Regions from separate parts of the Paenibacillus sp. J22P165 genome, predicted to be linked through region 3. Evidence: riboswitches for the same ligand, from Rfam matches in the RefSeq annotation. Region 3 holds a riboswitch; each other region holds the start of a gene.

Region 1 (4,802 bases), on a different contig from region 3:
GAGCGCTAACTTCTCCAATTAATCGGTCAAAACTGTTGTATAATTCTGACGGACAATCGTTTTTAAATGAAGCTAATAAAGCATTGTCATGCCATTCATAGCGTAATGGTTTGTGGGGATAGTGAAGTGAGACTTTATGTATTCTCCCCACCAATTGACCTATATTCTCATAAAACGTATTGCTCTCCCGAGCGATATTTGCGTTTCTACCAGGGGCTTTCTCAAAGGCTGTCACAACAAAAGCATCATCAATTGTATGAAGAAGATCACCCGTTAAAGACTGTATCGGACTAGCTACTTTTACACCAGACTGTGCCAGATACATGATAAACTCTAATTCCGCTTTCGTTAATTCTTTATTCCGATGTGTAATATGAGCAATCCTGAGTATAACTTCACGATCTCCAACCAATCCAGAATAAACGAAGTTTTGAAAACCATTTAATTCGATTAGTGAGTCTTCGCGTATACCATAACGTTCTGCGGCTTGTCTCAATATATCTTGATTGAATAGATGTTTAATATTCTTATCCATCGTTTTCTTCGATCACACTCCAAAGGTAATTAATCTAATTCTAATCCAAATCAATCGATTTTGGTCAATAATAAACGTCTTTAATTGAAAATTCATACCCGTTAGATGTGAAAACGGTAGCAGCTCATTGGCTGGCTACCGTTTCTGGTTGTTGTTCATCTGTGTTTCAGTTAAGCTCGGAAAATCAGAAAACTCCAACTTGATATTCATCCTCGTAAGCAAGAACACCTGGAAGTTCTCTGGAAACAGATTTTATTATTTCTATTCGATGTTTCTCAGCAATTCTAAAGAAAGGTTCCAGATGAACTAGCATGGTTTCTGTGTTACCATCATCTTTAAACCAAGTTACAGCGTTAATTGAATTATTATCTTCATAATACGGTGGGTTGGGTAAATTTTTTTCAAACCATTCTTTGGTGTCGAGATAAAGCTTGCTCTCACTTTCAGAAAGCCTTCCATCACGATATAGGTGATATATGACTACAAAAATACCAAAAGGTTTTTTAGTCTTAGGACTATTATAATTACCATGAAATCTAATATACATTGTTACTTAACACCACCCGTCTGAGTATTCGATAGCTCCCTATTGCAATCGAGAAAATCATTTACTTATAATTTCATCAGTGAATTCTTAATTCCTTTAACGCGCTGACGTTGTTAACAGTATTCATCACTCGTGTGTGGCATGAAGATAGTAGACAATTGCCCCGCCTGATAGTAAGGGTAATCCATCATCTTTTGGACCTTTTTTACTACTTCCATATTCGTAAGTGATTCAACAAGGTACAACCCCAGATCAATTGAAGCAGAAACGCCTCCCCCAGTAAAAATATTTCCATCGCGTACAACCCTTGCCTTAACAACCGCTGTGCAATAAGGAATCAACAAATCGTAAGCTGAAGGGTTCGTTGTCGCCATTTTATCAGTTAAGAAACCTGCAGCACCTAACAGCAAAGCACCTGTGCAAACAGATACTTTGTATTCCACATCTCGAGCAGTCTGTATCCAAGATACAAACTCTGTATCGTATCTTAATTCTCTCGTAGACATCCCGCCGGGTATAAATATCAAATCATACTTAGACAGATCTGGGCTGATATGCTTTATTTGTATTGTCATTCCACGGTCGTCTGTAATTTCCTCACGTGCTGCACAGAGATCCCAAGACACATTTTCTTTAGCATTTAGAATTTTTAGCCAAGATACCGCTTCATAAAAACCAACAAAATCCAATGTTGTCATCTTGTCAAAAAGAATATAAGCTATTTTCACTCCATAACACCGTCCTTTTCATATAAAAGCACAAAAAAAGCATCTGATCTTAGACCAAATACTTTGCCCAGGCGAACGGCGTATGACATATATGCTTCCTCGTGGTACTCCACGTTTCGCCAGTCGCACATACCAAATATTTACTTTATTATAATCTAGAAAATCTAACTTTATCAAGCCTTAAGGCCATCCTTTACAGGACGGCCCTTTCTTTGTAGATAACATGAATTTTCTGAACAAAAGTTCTTCGTATAAATCTACGATGACTTCTTACGAATAGGGTATAGCATTTCAAAGTTAAATGTTTCAATTTCTGAATAAGGAACTGTGAGAGCGTTCAACGGTTCAAGCGGAACTGTCTCCATCCCAAATACGCCTTGACGCCGATCTATTTCATAATCAGGAGACTGTTCAAGCCATGCAAATAACGCATCATATACTCGCCACATATGGGCCTCATTCCCGCATACTTTTGCACTCACACAAAGCCCACCGCTAATCTCCAAAGTCTCGATGCCATCCGGTACATCCCCAAACTCACGAACCGCCAATCCTACCCAAAGCGTATCAACTTTGTTGCTCCATTGCTCCTGCGGAATGAACACATACGCTGAAGGCACGTCCGTAAGTCGCGTATCGTCAAGTGGGACCTGAGCGGTAAGCTTGCTCCATGCCACCCTAGTCCCGTTCTTGTCTGATGTCATTCCCGTCCTTACAGCCAATGTCTTGAAAGGCGCCACTTCAACCAAGTCAATCGCTATTGTTTCCTGCAAAGCATACACTCCCCAATCTCACTTGATTCATGAATTACTACACTACTCATAGGAGATCATCTCTATTTGATATGTTTCCCTATCATAATACAGAACATTTGTTTCATTGTAAATATATTCCTTTTTCATTCACCCTCCGGAAACGGGGATGGGATTAAGGTTATTTGGTTGGAGAGTTGAGTAACACTTGAATGATCCATTGTTGATTCAAAAAACCTCCTACAAAAAAGTAAAAGCCTGATTCCTCAGGCAGTTTCATTGAAATTTATGTAGAAACATTTGTGCCTTTGAACTATTTGCTCAATATCAAATTTCATTATATACGCTATTTTCTCAGGTTATATTCAAGATAATATCCTTTAATTCAATCAGCGATTTGATTCGATAGCTGGCCTGAGAGAAGTCATGTGTTTTTGTGAAGTCGTTATGGACAATAACACAGTCGATACCAGCCGCCACGGCTGAGTTCAACCCTCTGTTTGAATCCTCTACAACGAGGGTCTCTTCTTTGGTAGCTCCGAAGCGCTTTTGGCCGGTCAAGTATGGTTCCGGGTGCGGCTTGGTGTGCTCGTAATCTTCGCGAACAAGGATGAATTCCATGAATTGAATAATCTGGCGATTTTCATGAATAAGTTGAAAATCTGCGCGCTTTGCAGTCGTCACGATGGCCATACGGACATACTTTGAAAGTTCGGCTAGAGTTTCAACTACGCCTTCAATCTCTATGGCTTCTGTTCTTAGATACTCCTGATAATAGACGTTGCGGACCTCACGCCGCTTGCTGAGGGTCTTTTCATCAATACCTGCCGCCCTAGCTTGGGCCCAAGTGCCCAATGATTGGGTCATGTCGCGGAGGTATTGATCTTTATCCAAGGTAAATCCAATGTCAGCCAGAGCACGTTCTCCCGCTTTGTAATACCAGAATTCAGTATCAACCAAAACACCATCATGATCGAAGAGTATGTACTTTTTCATTGTTTCGTTCTCCTTTGTCAGCTATGGAGTCATTACGTTTCAAAACGCAACCGCTTACAATAATTTAATTATGGGGAAATGGATAATATTTTAAGAATATTAAAAACAATTGCCTAGAAGCGCTGTACCTGAGTTGTTCGCCAACTGTGCAAGGGTAAGAACGTTTAGCTGAATGGACTATCGTTTTTATTCAAATATTCCAAAACAATGTTCACTCTTTCTATTACTGTATAATCTCCTTCTATTCTCAGTATTGGACAAGTTAAATCGGACATCCATTGTTCGTGTAAAGCCTTACTTCTGACTTCTAATCCAGCTTCATCATATAAGGATGCCCATTCTAAAAAAGCTTGTGATTGTTCGTACTTACTTCCACCAGGTAATATTTCATGACCATATCTTTGAAATTCCCTATCTTTTAACCTTTGAAGCCTTACCTCTCTAGGCGTATAAATAAATATGACTAGATCAAAGTTTGATTTCAACTCGTCTCCCCAACCACATACTGCTCCTGTAAGAATCCATTGCTTTTTATTTCGAAGATCTTCTTTTAATAACTGAAATCTTTCCTTGGGTTCTCGCTGTTTAGTAAATTTCTCGATCCAAAAAAAATCGTCACCATCTAAAGTACTATGAGGCAATATCAAAGACAATTCATTCCCAAGAGTAGTAGCACCTGAGCCCGAAGCACCCAGAATATGAATATTATTTTTCATATTAACCTCCATGATAACTATCTAATACCTTATTTGGTAGTTAATCGAAGTGACGTTGCGTCACATAATGATAAACTTCGCCATTCGTCATATAACGAATATCCTTACGTCCGCTTATGATCTTACAAAAATACTCAAAACTATCCCAACTCTTATATTTATCAAATTCAAAGCTATGGCCCCATACATAAAACAGCATATCTTCTTGAGCTTCAGCTTCAATAAATTTTTCTGCAAGTTGAATCAATTGTTTATCATTTTGATGGCAGGTTGGCTGCCACTCCATGAAATTACTTGGCAATATAAAAGAGTTATGAGAATTAATATTTCGAGCGTAACGGATAGGCGTATTTTTCAGGATTGTATCAATAGTAAATTCATTATAGTAAGGACCTCCTGGATAGGCCATACCTATAATAGGTTTACCCGAAAGTTCCGTTAGACTTATATAATCTTGATTAACTTCCTCAATAATCTTCTCTCTCGAGCAATTAAGTAAATTTGGATGGGTTACAGTATGAACCGCAA
Region 2 (4,802 bases), on a different contig from region 3:
GACCATCCCACTCTCCTGGGGAAACATCGAGTACAGGAGCAGTCCCGCGCGTCCAGGGTCCTGCAGGATGGTCAGCGACAGCAACTCCAATACGTTGCTTGTTCCGATACGACCACCATGTTACCTCATCGGCAGGATGGTCGAGATCAAAGTCAGGACCATGAGTCCCCATGTAATACAAGTAATAACGATTACCGTGGTGCAACATAGCTGGATTGTGTGCTACATCCCTATCCCAGCTTGCTACACCATCTCTGTTGGTCCAAAGCGTATCAACATGGTGGAACGGACCCAACGGATTATCAGCAACCGCATAGGCGATTTCGGAATGTGTGACCCAAGCTTCAAACCCCACTTGCTCAGGCCAACGTGAATAAAACAAGTAATACCTCCCCTCCGCATCTCGTGTCATCGAACCACACCAAACATGCCATCCTGCTAGCTCAAACTTCGCCCCAGCCGGCACAGGCCGAAGCATCTCCTGAAAATTCATGTTCACCTCTCCTAGCTCTGTAAGGGTATACATTCGTACAGAAATAGTGTAAGGGCTCTGTCGCGCGGAAAGGTTTCATATTTTCGTAAGATGGTTTGAAGTTTTGGGATGTGTGATTGGCAGATTGGTAGCTGCTTGCCTTATTGCGGATAGATCGTTGCTGGAATGTAGTGCGTGGACGGATGCTTTGGCTGCCGATTGCGTTTTGATGTATAAACTACAGCTAATTTGCTCAAATCCGACCTACTTTCGTGATTAAATGGAAAAAGTACAGCTAATTTCGATGAAACGTAAAGAATCGAGCGATTCGAAAGAATTTAACTACAGGAAATACAGCTATTCCTTCCAATTCGAGAAATTGGCTTCAAATAGATGGAGAAAATCCAGTTAGTTTGCTGGGGAGGGTTGGAAGTGAAGGTGAGGGAGGTTTAAGTAGCTCGGAGCGATCGGTTGGGGGTGGCGGCGGTAATTAAGGTAAAGTGGAGGTAACTACAGGTCGAGTTGAAGGTGTTGATGAGTAGCTTGGGGGATCGGTTTGGCGCGGCGGCGGTAATTAGGGGGGATGGTACCAGGAGGTGACGATGAAGACGGGAGTGTGGCAATACAGTAAGGGAAGCTACTTTGGGTTATAAAGTCCGGACAAGGTATACATGGGGTGGCCATGGTTGCGTGTAAAAAAAAAAGACCAGCTCCAATGAGCTGGCCTCCCTAAAAACGATTAGTAAGTCAAACCTGGGTAAAGTGGGAATTGCGCTGTTAGATCCGCAACCATGCCACGAGCTTTCTCAAGCGTAGCTTCGTCTTTCGGGTTTTTCAATGTAAGACCGATAACTTTTGCGATAGTTTTCATTGCTTCTTCGTCCATACCACGGGAAGTAACAGCCGGTGTACCCAAACGGATACCGCTTGTTACGAACGGGCTAGTTGGGTCGAAAGGAATTGCGTTTTTGTTCGCTGTAATACCGATCTCATCAAGCACGTGCTCAGCGTCTTTACCGGAGATGTTCAGGTTACGCAAGTCAACCAACATCAAGTGATTGTCTGTACCGCCGGACACAAGGTTGATACCTTCAGCTGTAAGAGCTGTTGCCAAAGCTTGTGCGTTGTTGATGACGTTTTGACCATAAACTTTGAAATCCGGTTGAAGAGCTTCACCGAAGGAAACAGCTTTAGCTGCAATTGTATGCATCAAAGGTCCACCTTGGGAACCAGGGAATACTGCTTTATCGATCGCTGCAGCCCATGCCTTTTTCGTAAGAATCATACCGCCGCGAGGACCGCGAAGCGTTTTGTGTGTTGTTGTTGTTACAAAATGTGCGTGCGGCACTGGGTTCGGGTGCAAACCAGCTGCAACTAGACCAGCGATATGCGCCATATCAACGAAGAACAATGCGCCTACATCGTTAGCAATGGAAGCCAATGCTTCGAAATCAATCGTACGCGGGTACGCACTTGCACCAGCAACTAGCATACGAGGCTTGTGTTTGAAAGCTGCTTTACGAACATCATCATAGTCGATGCGGAAATCTTTTTCGCTTACGCCGTAAGCTACGAAGTTGTAAAGAATACCGGAAGCATTAACAGGACTACCATGTGTTAAGTGACCACCGTGCGCAAGGTTCATACCAAGAACCGTGTCGCCAGGGTTTAGAGCAGCTAGGTAAACAGCCATGTTCGCTTGTGCACCGGAATGCGGTTGAACGTTGGCGTGCTCAGCACCGAAAAGCTCTTTCGCGCGATCACGAGCGATGTCTTCCACGATGTCTACGTACTCACAGCCACCATAGTATCTTTTGCCTGGGTAGCCTTCTGCATATTTGTTCGTAAGTACTGTACCCATAGCTTCAAGAACGGCTTCGCTCACGATGTTCTCGGAAGCAATTAGCTCAATTTTGTCGCGTTGACGGCCTAGCTCAAGGTTCATCGCTTCTACGATTTTCGGATCTTGTTTGCTCAAAAAGTTTGTCATATGGAATTCCTCCTAAGGATAGTCGTTAAAATACAATTAGCAATCTGCATCAGGTGCAGCTTGTTGATAGAGTTGCTCCGCTAGATCGGCGGAGTAGATAGCTCTCGTGCCGCCGATCAGCTTAGGCCTTGCGAAGGCCATCGTAACGTACGCTTGGCCGATATGGCGAACAGGTGGCCTGACAGGCACAGCCACTTTACGCAGGTGCATCCCGATCAGCGTACTGCCAATATCGATAGCCGCGTGAGCCGCAATCGACTCCACCACGACGGCCTTTGTGAAGTGCCGATACGCATAAGAGGCCATCGAGCCTCCTGCCTTCGGCACGGGAATGACAGAGACCGGCTCCAGCTGTGGCGCTAGCGTCAAAAGCTCTTCTTCCACAACCAGCGCACGATTCAAATGCTCACAGCACTGATAGGCCGCAAACAGTCCGAACTCGCTGCAAATGCGCTTCACCGTCTCAAAAATCGGCTTAGCCGCATCCAGCGTACCCGATGTACCAATTCGATGCCCGAGAATTTCACTCGTGCTCGTACCGATCACAAGAATGTTGCCGGGTCGCAAGCCGCCGACCGTAACCAGCTCCCGCAGGTTCGCTTCCAAAGCTTCCGCTGCTGCTATAGGGTCAAATACAGAATCACTCATTATTCATCCTCATTTCTAGGGATGTACCGTGAAACGATCCTCAATGCTCTGCACTTTATTGATGCGGTTCTTATGGCGGACGCCCTCTGAAAACTCGGTTTCCAACCAGATTTTGACGATTTCTTCCGCTACACCAGGTCCAACTACTCGCTCACCCATTGCAAGCACGTTCGTATCATTATGTTCACGTGTCGCTTTCGCAGAGAAAAGATCGTGCACAAGTGCACAGCGAATTCCCGGAACCTTATTGGCAGCAATGGACATCCCAATGCCTGTTCCACAAAGCAGAATCCCTTTGTCTGCTTCTCCTGAAACGACTTTTTCGCAAACTTGAAGTGCATAATCTGGATAATCAACGGAGTCGCCGCAGCTGCATCCGAAATCAATCACTTGATGACCTAATGATTCAATAAAAGGAATGATAACATCTTTCAAACGATAGCCTGCATGATCTGCACCTAAAGCAATTTTCATGAATAAAACGCTCCTTTTTGACTGTTCGAATTCGACCATCCTATTATATCCCAAAGCTCACCAAAAACGAAAAAAAGAGCGCACACGCTAAAAAACGCGCGTTGCTCTTTTGCCCAGGCGACCGGCCGTATAGCTCAATGCTCCATTGTGGTTACTCCCACTCGTCGCCAGTTACATTGAGTCTTGCTTGTTACCTGTATTTTATCGCATTCCTCGCGATGTGTAAAGTTCTATTAGCCTACATGAAGACATAAGGTGCAATCTGGAAAAACGATTTTGGTTAACGCAGCTTTTTTACCAATTTATCTAAGCTCCGACTAATTTCTTCAGCGGTGTTTCGGTAATCAGCCAATGATCCGCCATAAGGATCGGAAATATCGTAATCGGGAATCGTATTTTCCAACGTATACATACGACTTCTTTCTTCGACAGATACCGTTTGGGACAACGCCTGTTTAAGTTGAAGCTCCGCTGCGAGCTGCTCTCTCTCTTCAATTGCCTTCAGAATTCGATCATCGTCCTCTACATACTCATTGAGCGTATAAGTCTTCTCGATCGCATGAGGGAAGCGCCCAATCACGGTACGTTTATGCCCCGTTGTCATCGTCAAGACCAGGTCAGCCCAATCGACATCTGCAGCACTTATTGCTAGCGAACTAATCGATTCTTTGAAACCCGCTTCATGGAGAAGCGATTGGCTATTCCTAGAGATCGGACCACCCGTCATCGCGGATACACCTGCCGAACGAACCTCCGCCGCAAGCCCCTCTTGACGCACCCTCATACGCAGCAAACCTTCAGCTAACGGACTGCGGCACGTATTTCCTGTACAGACAAATAGAATTCGCAACATGAAATCCTCCCGAAATAAACGACTACACCCTCCTCTTAAGAGAGGTGCGTTTATATAGAAATTTAAGAACGGCTGCACCGTCCATGATTACTCGTATTGTATCATAGTAAAAACTTGATCCCAAACCCTAATAAGATAAGTCCGCCGAATGCCTCGCCGTATTCGCCTACCCAACCGCTAACACGTCTACCTAATAGCAAGCCCGCTATCGAAAGCAACCCGCCAAATAAACCAAAGACGAGCACAGTGAGCACGATATCGGTAGCAAACATGCCAAGCGATACACCCACCGAGAATGAATCTATACTTACACTGAGAGCAAATATAATAAGCCCCCATAGTGTCCGATGATCAAAGGCCGTCGC
Region 3 (4,802 bases):
CAAGCATCGGTATCCGCGAGTAAAAGAATTTTAAAGTATAAGATTCACGATGATATTCTCATTTTACAAAATGATGAACATACCTACTTTATTGTCTCCTACGATATATTACCAGCATCGATCGAATTCATCCTTGCTGGCGGCGGAGAACGGACCGAGGATGGATGGATCATAAACCGTAAGCATTACGTAACGCTTCAAAAGTTAAATGGTGAATATCAAATAAAGAGCTTGAGTTCTGGGCCATGAAGCGGTTATAAGTAAGATAATCTCATAGTAGCTTAGGAGGATTCCATATGTCCGAACAAACCATTGCTCAAAGATTAAAAGCCCTAGGAATCGTCCTACCCATAGCAAGTGAACCAGCAGCGAAATATGCTAATTTTGTGAAGGTGAACGGTTTATTGTACGTTTCGGGAAAAGGTCCTTTAGGCAGTCCCAAGGGAAAACTAGGGAGAGACTATACGACCGAAGAAGGGTATGAATTTGCTAGATTAACTGGTATTGAGATTCTAGCTGTTCTGCAGTCTGCGGTCGGTTCTCTATCACGCATTAAACAAGTGGTGAAGCTGCAAGGATTTGTCAATGCAGTCCCAGAATTTGAGGAGCATCACAAAGTGTTGAATGGTTGTTCGGATCTCATGTTAGATGTATTTGGAGAGAATGGTGTGCATGCAAGATCTGTTTTTGGAGCCGTTTCTTTGAGAGACAATCTGCCGATCATAGTAGATTCTATTTTTGAATTTGTAGAATAGGAGGGATGCCTATGATGAATCGATTCCTGATTGGTCAATACGGAAGTTTTGATGAGTCTAAAATGAAGAGGGATTTCCGCGAAGGTTTTTTCGGGATAGAAGCTTGCTTATTTGAGTCAGAAGAAGATACGCAAAAGCTTATACTAGCCGCGCAACGCAACCATTTTCAAGTGGGGATTCATTTTCCATTACGTCCTCATGTATCTAACATGCGAGATGCTTTATTCCTGGCAAATACGCCTGAGATGAGAGAATCCGCCTATGCTTGGGTGCAGAGTGAGCTGGAGTACCTTGCTTCCATGAACCCAACGTACATCCTTTTTCACTATCCGAAGCCTGTTGTTCTGGATGATCGGGTAGATTGGCGTACGTGGAGATTCTCTGACAAATCGGAGTATATGTCTGAAAATGAGATGACACTTACAGAATTAATCGAAAGAACAGAAGTGCTTTTTCAATGGTTGACTATGAAAAGCGAAGCGTATGGCTTCATCCCTGTTCTTGAATTTGATGCGTTGAATCGATATATCTATGATACGACTTTTCTTGAGGAGCTGTTAGGGAAGTATCCCCAAATCAAAGTTTGTCTAGATACAGCGAGACTGTATTTACAGGAAAAGGTAGACCCATACTTTGATGCTAGAAAAGTGATACATAAATTTGCCCGTTATGCCTATTCGATTCATCTAAGTACAGTGCAAATTAAGGATACAATTTCCAATTCGCGTCATCCTGTCCTACCTGAATTGGATCCACGAGACGGTTGGGCCCCTATTGAGGATTATCTCGCGATAGTTGCTGAGCAGAATGATCAAGTGAAAATCATGTTTGAGCACCGTTCTGATTTTATTAGTGAAGATCAATTGAATCAATGTTATGATTGGGTGGCGCGTTTATTGAACAATGGAAAATTAATACGCAGCAATCATTCTTATTAAGCAATCATTTTAACTACTAGGGCAGTATGAAAGTTTTGGAGGTTTTTACGAAGTGAAGAAATCAAGATGGAAGCTGTTTACGTATGTTCCTTTTTTGGCGGCGATCATCGTCATCGGTTTGATTCAAACGTTCATGTTGGCGAATGAAAATGTAAAGCCATATCCAGAACCTTTTGGCCGTGCAACGGAATTAACGCAAGTAGCAACGATCGGTGAACCTGTGCAAATGGTTGGCGATCGCAGCTTTGCGTATTTGGCAGGAAAAACGATTGAATTGGTCACGATTGATGATAAGGGGCAGCGTACTTCGGAAACACGCGGCTTACCTGCTGAGGGTTCATTTCGTTCCTATAGGCAATTAGATAAGGATCATGTGGTTTGGATTGGGGACGGAAATCAGCTATATACGAGCGAGTGGAAGAACGGCGCTTGGTCGCCGATGTTCGTAATGAATGCCAATGAAATTACGGCTGTTCAAACGGTAAAGAATTCTCAAGGGGAAAGCATCCTGTTGGCTTACAATGATACAACACTGTATGTGAGTGCTTTTCATCCGAATGAGAAGCTAACTTGGTCCCAGCTTGATATCCCCAATATCAGACATATCCAAGGACATCGGGATGCGACCGGCAGTCTTTCACTCGTCTACGCAATCAGTAAAGAAGGCAATGAATCTTTTCATTACGTTCAACTCGCATCAGAAACTTGGAAACCGCTTGTACAGCGCAAGTTAAAGGATGTCGATTATGCAACGAGTAGTTTAGATGATATAGCGCTGGCAGTCGATGGTTCATCAATGATGACGGTGTATACGACGAGTTCTCGTAAATCTGGGAAGAGTACGTTGCACTTGCTTACATTCCCTTCGAATCAACCAGATAAGTTGGTAGATGATGTTATCAACCTGCCTGTCACGACTAAGAGCGATTCGGATACGATTTTGCATCCTTCCTTCACACAATCTTCCTCTGGCGAAGTTACGCTTGTGGTATCGTCTGTTTATGAGAAAAATAGGCGCCAAACGAGTCAAGAGGTGTACAAAGTTAGTTTCAAGGATGGTAAAATGAGAGATTCTGCTCGGATTAGTCAATTCAGTGGATTCGCGTCCTATCCGAGCTTAGCGACAAGAGCAGATAGTTCATTAGCTGTTTGGCTGGATGCCGTGAATGCGGAGTCCTATCGCGTTTATTACGCAACAGATCAGATACCTTATTTGGAGCGTATGAACCATATAGGCACAGAGGATTTGCAAGAAGCAGCTGGAAACTTACCGCTTTTTTGGGGGATTGGCGTTCTCACGGCACTTATAAGCTTAAAATGGATTTTACTACCTGGCCTTTATTTAGTCATTATCAGTGTATTTTGGCAATATCATTATGATGAGCATGCCAAGCGGCATTTTGGGATATCCCTTGCGATGTATCTCATCGTCAAAGCCCTTTTTATTGGGGATTTTCGAAAATCAATGGCTCTGCAAGTCATGCCAGATAGCTTGCAATCTGTGTGGGCTGGCTTGTTGTTACTCGCTATTTTTGCTGTCATTTCTTATGGTGTAACTCGCTTATGGCGAAGAGGTTTATCTGAGCGAAATGTAGGGCTCGAGATGTTCTACTTTGTTGTGCTTGATGTATTCATGACGAATTTGTGGTATTCGTTCTTCCTGTCACCAGCATCTTTATAGTCATTTTTTTGACAAACATGTTGAACATAGGGGAATGGATTGCTATGATATACCTATCAATAAACGATGTGTAACTGGCGGAGCATGGGTAACCATGAGGGAGCACACCGATAATAGCCGTACGCCTGGGCAGAGGTAAGGGGAATTCCCCTTACCTCTTTATGTTCTTACCTTGGGAGGAATGATGAGATGAATGTGGAAACAGTAATCTTGGACGGTAATCGGGTGGCAACGAACATGAAAGAGGCGCTGATAAGTAGAATTAGTCAGTTAGCTTTGAAAGGGGTCACACCTTGCCTAGCGACGATTTTAGTTGGCGATGATCCTTCTTCAGCTACTTATGTGAAAATGAAAGGAAATGCGTGTAAACGACTGGGTATCCGTTCTATTCGAGTTGAGCTACCCGCGCATACAACGACTGAAGAATTAATCGCTGCCATTCAGAAACTGAATGCTGACCCAAGTGTGCATGGGATTTTGCTTCAACATCCTGTCCCTCATCATATTGATGAAAGGGCGGCATTTGAAGCGATTCATATGGATAAGGATGTAGATGGCGTAACGACACAAGGTTTTGCTCAAAATGCCTTCGGCATTGCTGCTTTTCCATCCTGTACACCAGCGGCTATCCTAGCCATTATGGATGATTACCAGATTCCCATAGAGGGCAAACACGCTGTGGTGATTGGCAGAAGTCCCATTCTGGGGAAGCCGGTTTCTATGATGCTATTAAATCGGAACGCAACTGTAACCATCTGTCACTCAAAGACGTCGAATGTGGGAGACATGGTTCGATTAGCGGACATTGTGGTAGCGGCTGTTGGTAAACCGAATTTTGTGCAAGGAGATTGGATTAAACCAGGAGCGGTCGTGATGGATGCGGGATATAATCCAGGCAACATTGGAGATGTTGATTATGAGGCTTGTCGCGTGAAGGCATCAGCGATTACACCTGTTCCTGCGGGAGTAGGACCCGTTACTATAGCAACCTTATTGAAACATACAGTTGATGCAGCGGAGAAGTATGTGAATTCTAGATGATAGGGGGCAGGAGCATAGGTGAAATTATTTCACGTAAGCGAAGAGAAAGACATTGCTATTTTTAACCCTAGAATTCCTACAAGAAAAGACTTGGATCCAGAAAAAGGATTAGTATGGGCGATTAATGAACAATGCCTACCTAATTTTCTGACACCTCGGAATTGTCCAAGAGTGACCTATCATTGCAATGAAACCACTTCTGATGAAGATAAAAGACACTTTATTTCCTCGCAGTCAACGACGCATGTTGTTGCTATCGAGCATAAATGGTTTGATATTATGAAACAGACAACGCTATATTTGTACGAACTTGATTCGACCGATTTTTACTCGCTAGATCCTGGAGCTGGGTACTATGTGAGTGAGAAGTCACAAATACCTATCCAT

Evidence for each region. Region 3 has a riboswitch for ZMP and ZTP ahead of AC58QM_RS22390 (bifunctional 5,10-methylenetetrahydrofolate dehydrogenase/5,10-methenyltetrahydrofolate cyclohydrolase). Riboswitches for the same ligand answer to the same signal wherever they lie in the genome.
Region 1: linked by a shared signal. The riboswitch ahead of AC58QM_RS17735 (DJ-1/PfpI family protein) and the one ahead of AC58QM_RS22390 (bifunctional 5,10-methylenetetrahydrofolate dehydrogenase/5,10-methenyltetrahydrofolate cyclohydrolase) in region 3 are both predicted to bind ZMP and ZTP.
Region 2: linked by a shared signal. The riboswitch ahead of rpiB (ribose 5-phosphate isomerase B) and the one ahead of AC58QM_RS22390 (bifunctional 5,10-methylenetetrahydrofolate dehydrogenase/5,10-methenyltetrahydrofolate cyclohydrolase) in region 3 are both predicted to bind ZMP and ZTP.

Annotation. Positions count from the first base shown of each region.
Region 1 is NZ_JCAUAP010000007.1:80,584-85,385, forward strand. It holds gene AC58QM_RS17725 (phosphotransferase enzyme family protein) at 1-535, opposite strand, end outside; gene AC58QM_RS17730 (hypothetical protein) at 720-1,082, opposite strand; gene AC58QM_RS17735 (DJ-1/PfpI family protein) at 1,196-1,810, opposite strand; ZMP/ZTP riboswitch at 1,869-1,947, opposite strand; gene AC58QM_RS17740 (GyrI-like domain-containing protein) at 2,068-2,583, opposite strand; gene AC58QM_RS17745 (HAD family hydrolase) at 2,917-3,558, opposite strand; gene AC58QM_RS17750 (ATP-binding protein) at 3,723-4,274, opposite strand; gene AC58QM_RS17755 (polysaccharide deacetylase family protein) at 4,315-4,802, opposite strand, start outside.
Region 2 is NZ_JCAUAP010000023.1:37,741-42,542, forward strand. It holds gene AC58QM_RS33710 (glycoside hydrolase family protein) at 1-493, opposite strand, end outside; gene glyA (serine hydroxymethyltransferase) at 1,212-2,462, opposite strand; gene AC58QM_RS33720 (TIGR01440 family protein) at 2,499-3,110, opposite strand; gene rpiB (ribose 5-phosphate isomerase B) at 3,126-3,584, opposite strand; ZMP/ZTP riboswitch at 3,689-3,769, opposite strand; gene AC58QM_RS33730 (low molecular weight protein arginine phosphatase) at 3,865-4,437, opposite strand; gene AC58QM_RS33735 (manganese efflux pump MntP) at 4,539-4,802, opposite strand, start outside.
Region 3 is NZ_JCAUAP010000008.1:512,927-517,728, reverse strand. It holds gene AC58QM_RS22410 (hypothetical protein) at 1-249, shown strand, start outside; gene AC58QM_RS22405 (RidA family protein) at 297-755, shown strand; gene AC58QM_RS22400 (apurinic/apyrimidinic endonuclease family protein) at 767-1,693, shown strand; gene AC58QM_RS22395 (hypothetical protein) at 1,746-3,374, shown strand; ZMP/ZTP riboswitch at 3,435-3,512, shown strand; gene AC58QM_RS22390 (bifunctional 5,10-methylenetetrahydrofolate dehydrogenase/5,10-methenyltetrahydrofolate cyclohydrolase) at 3,564-4,415, shown strand; gene AC58QM_RS22385 (DUF6886 family protein) at 4,434-4,802, shown strand, end outside.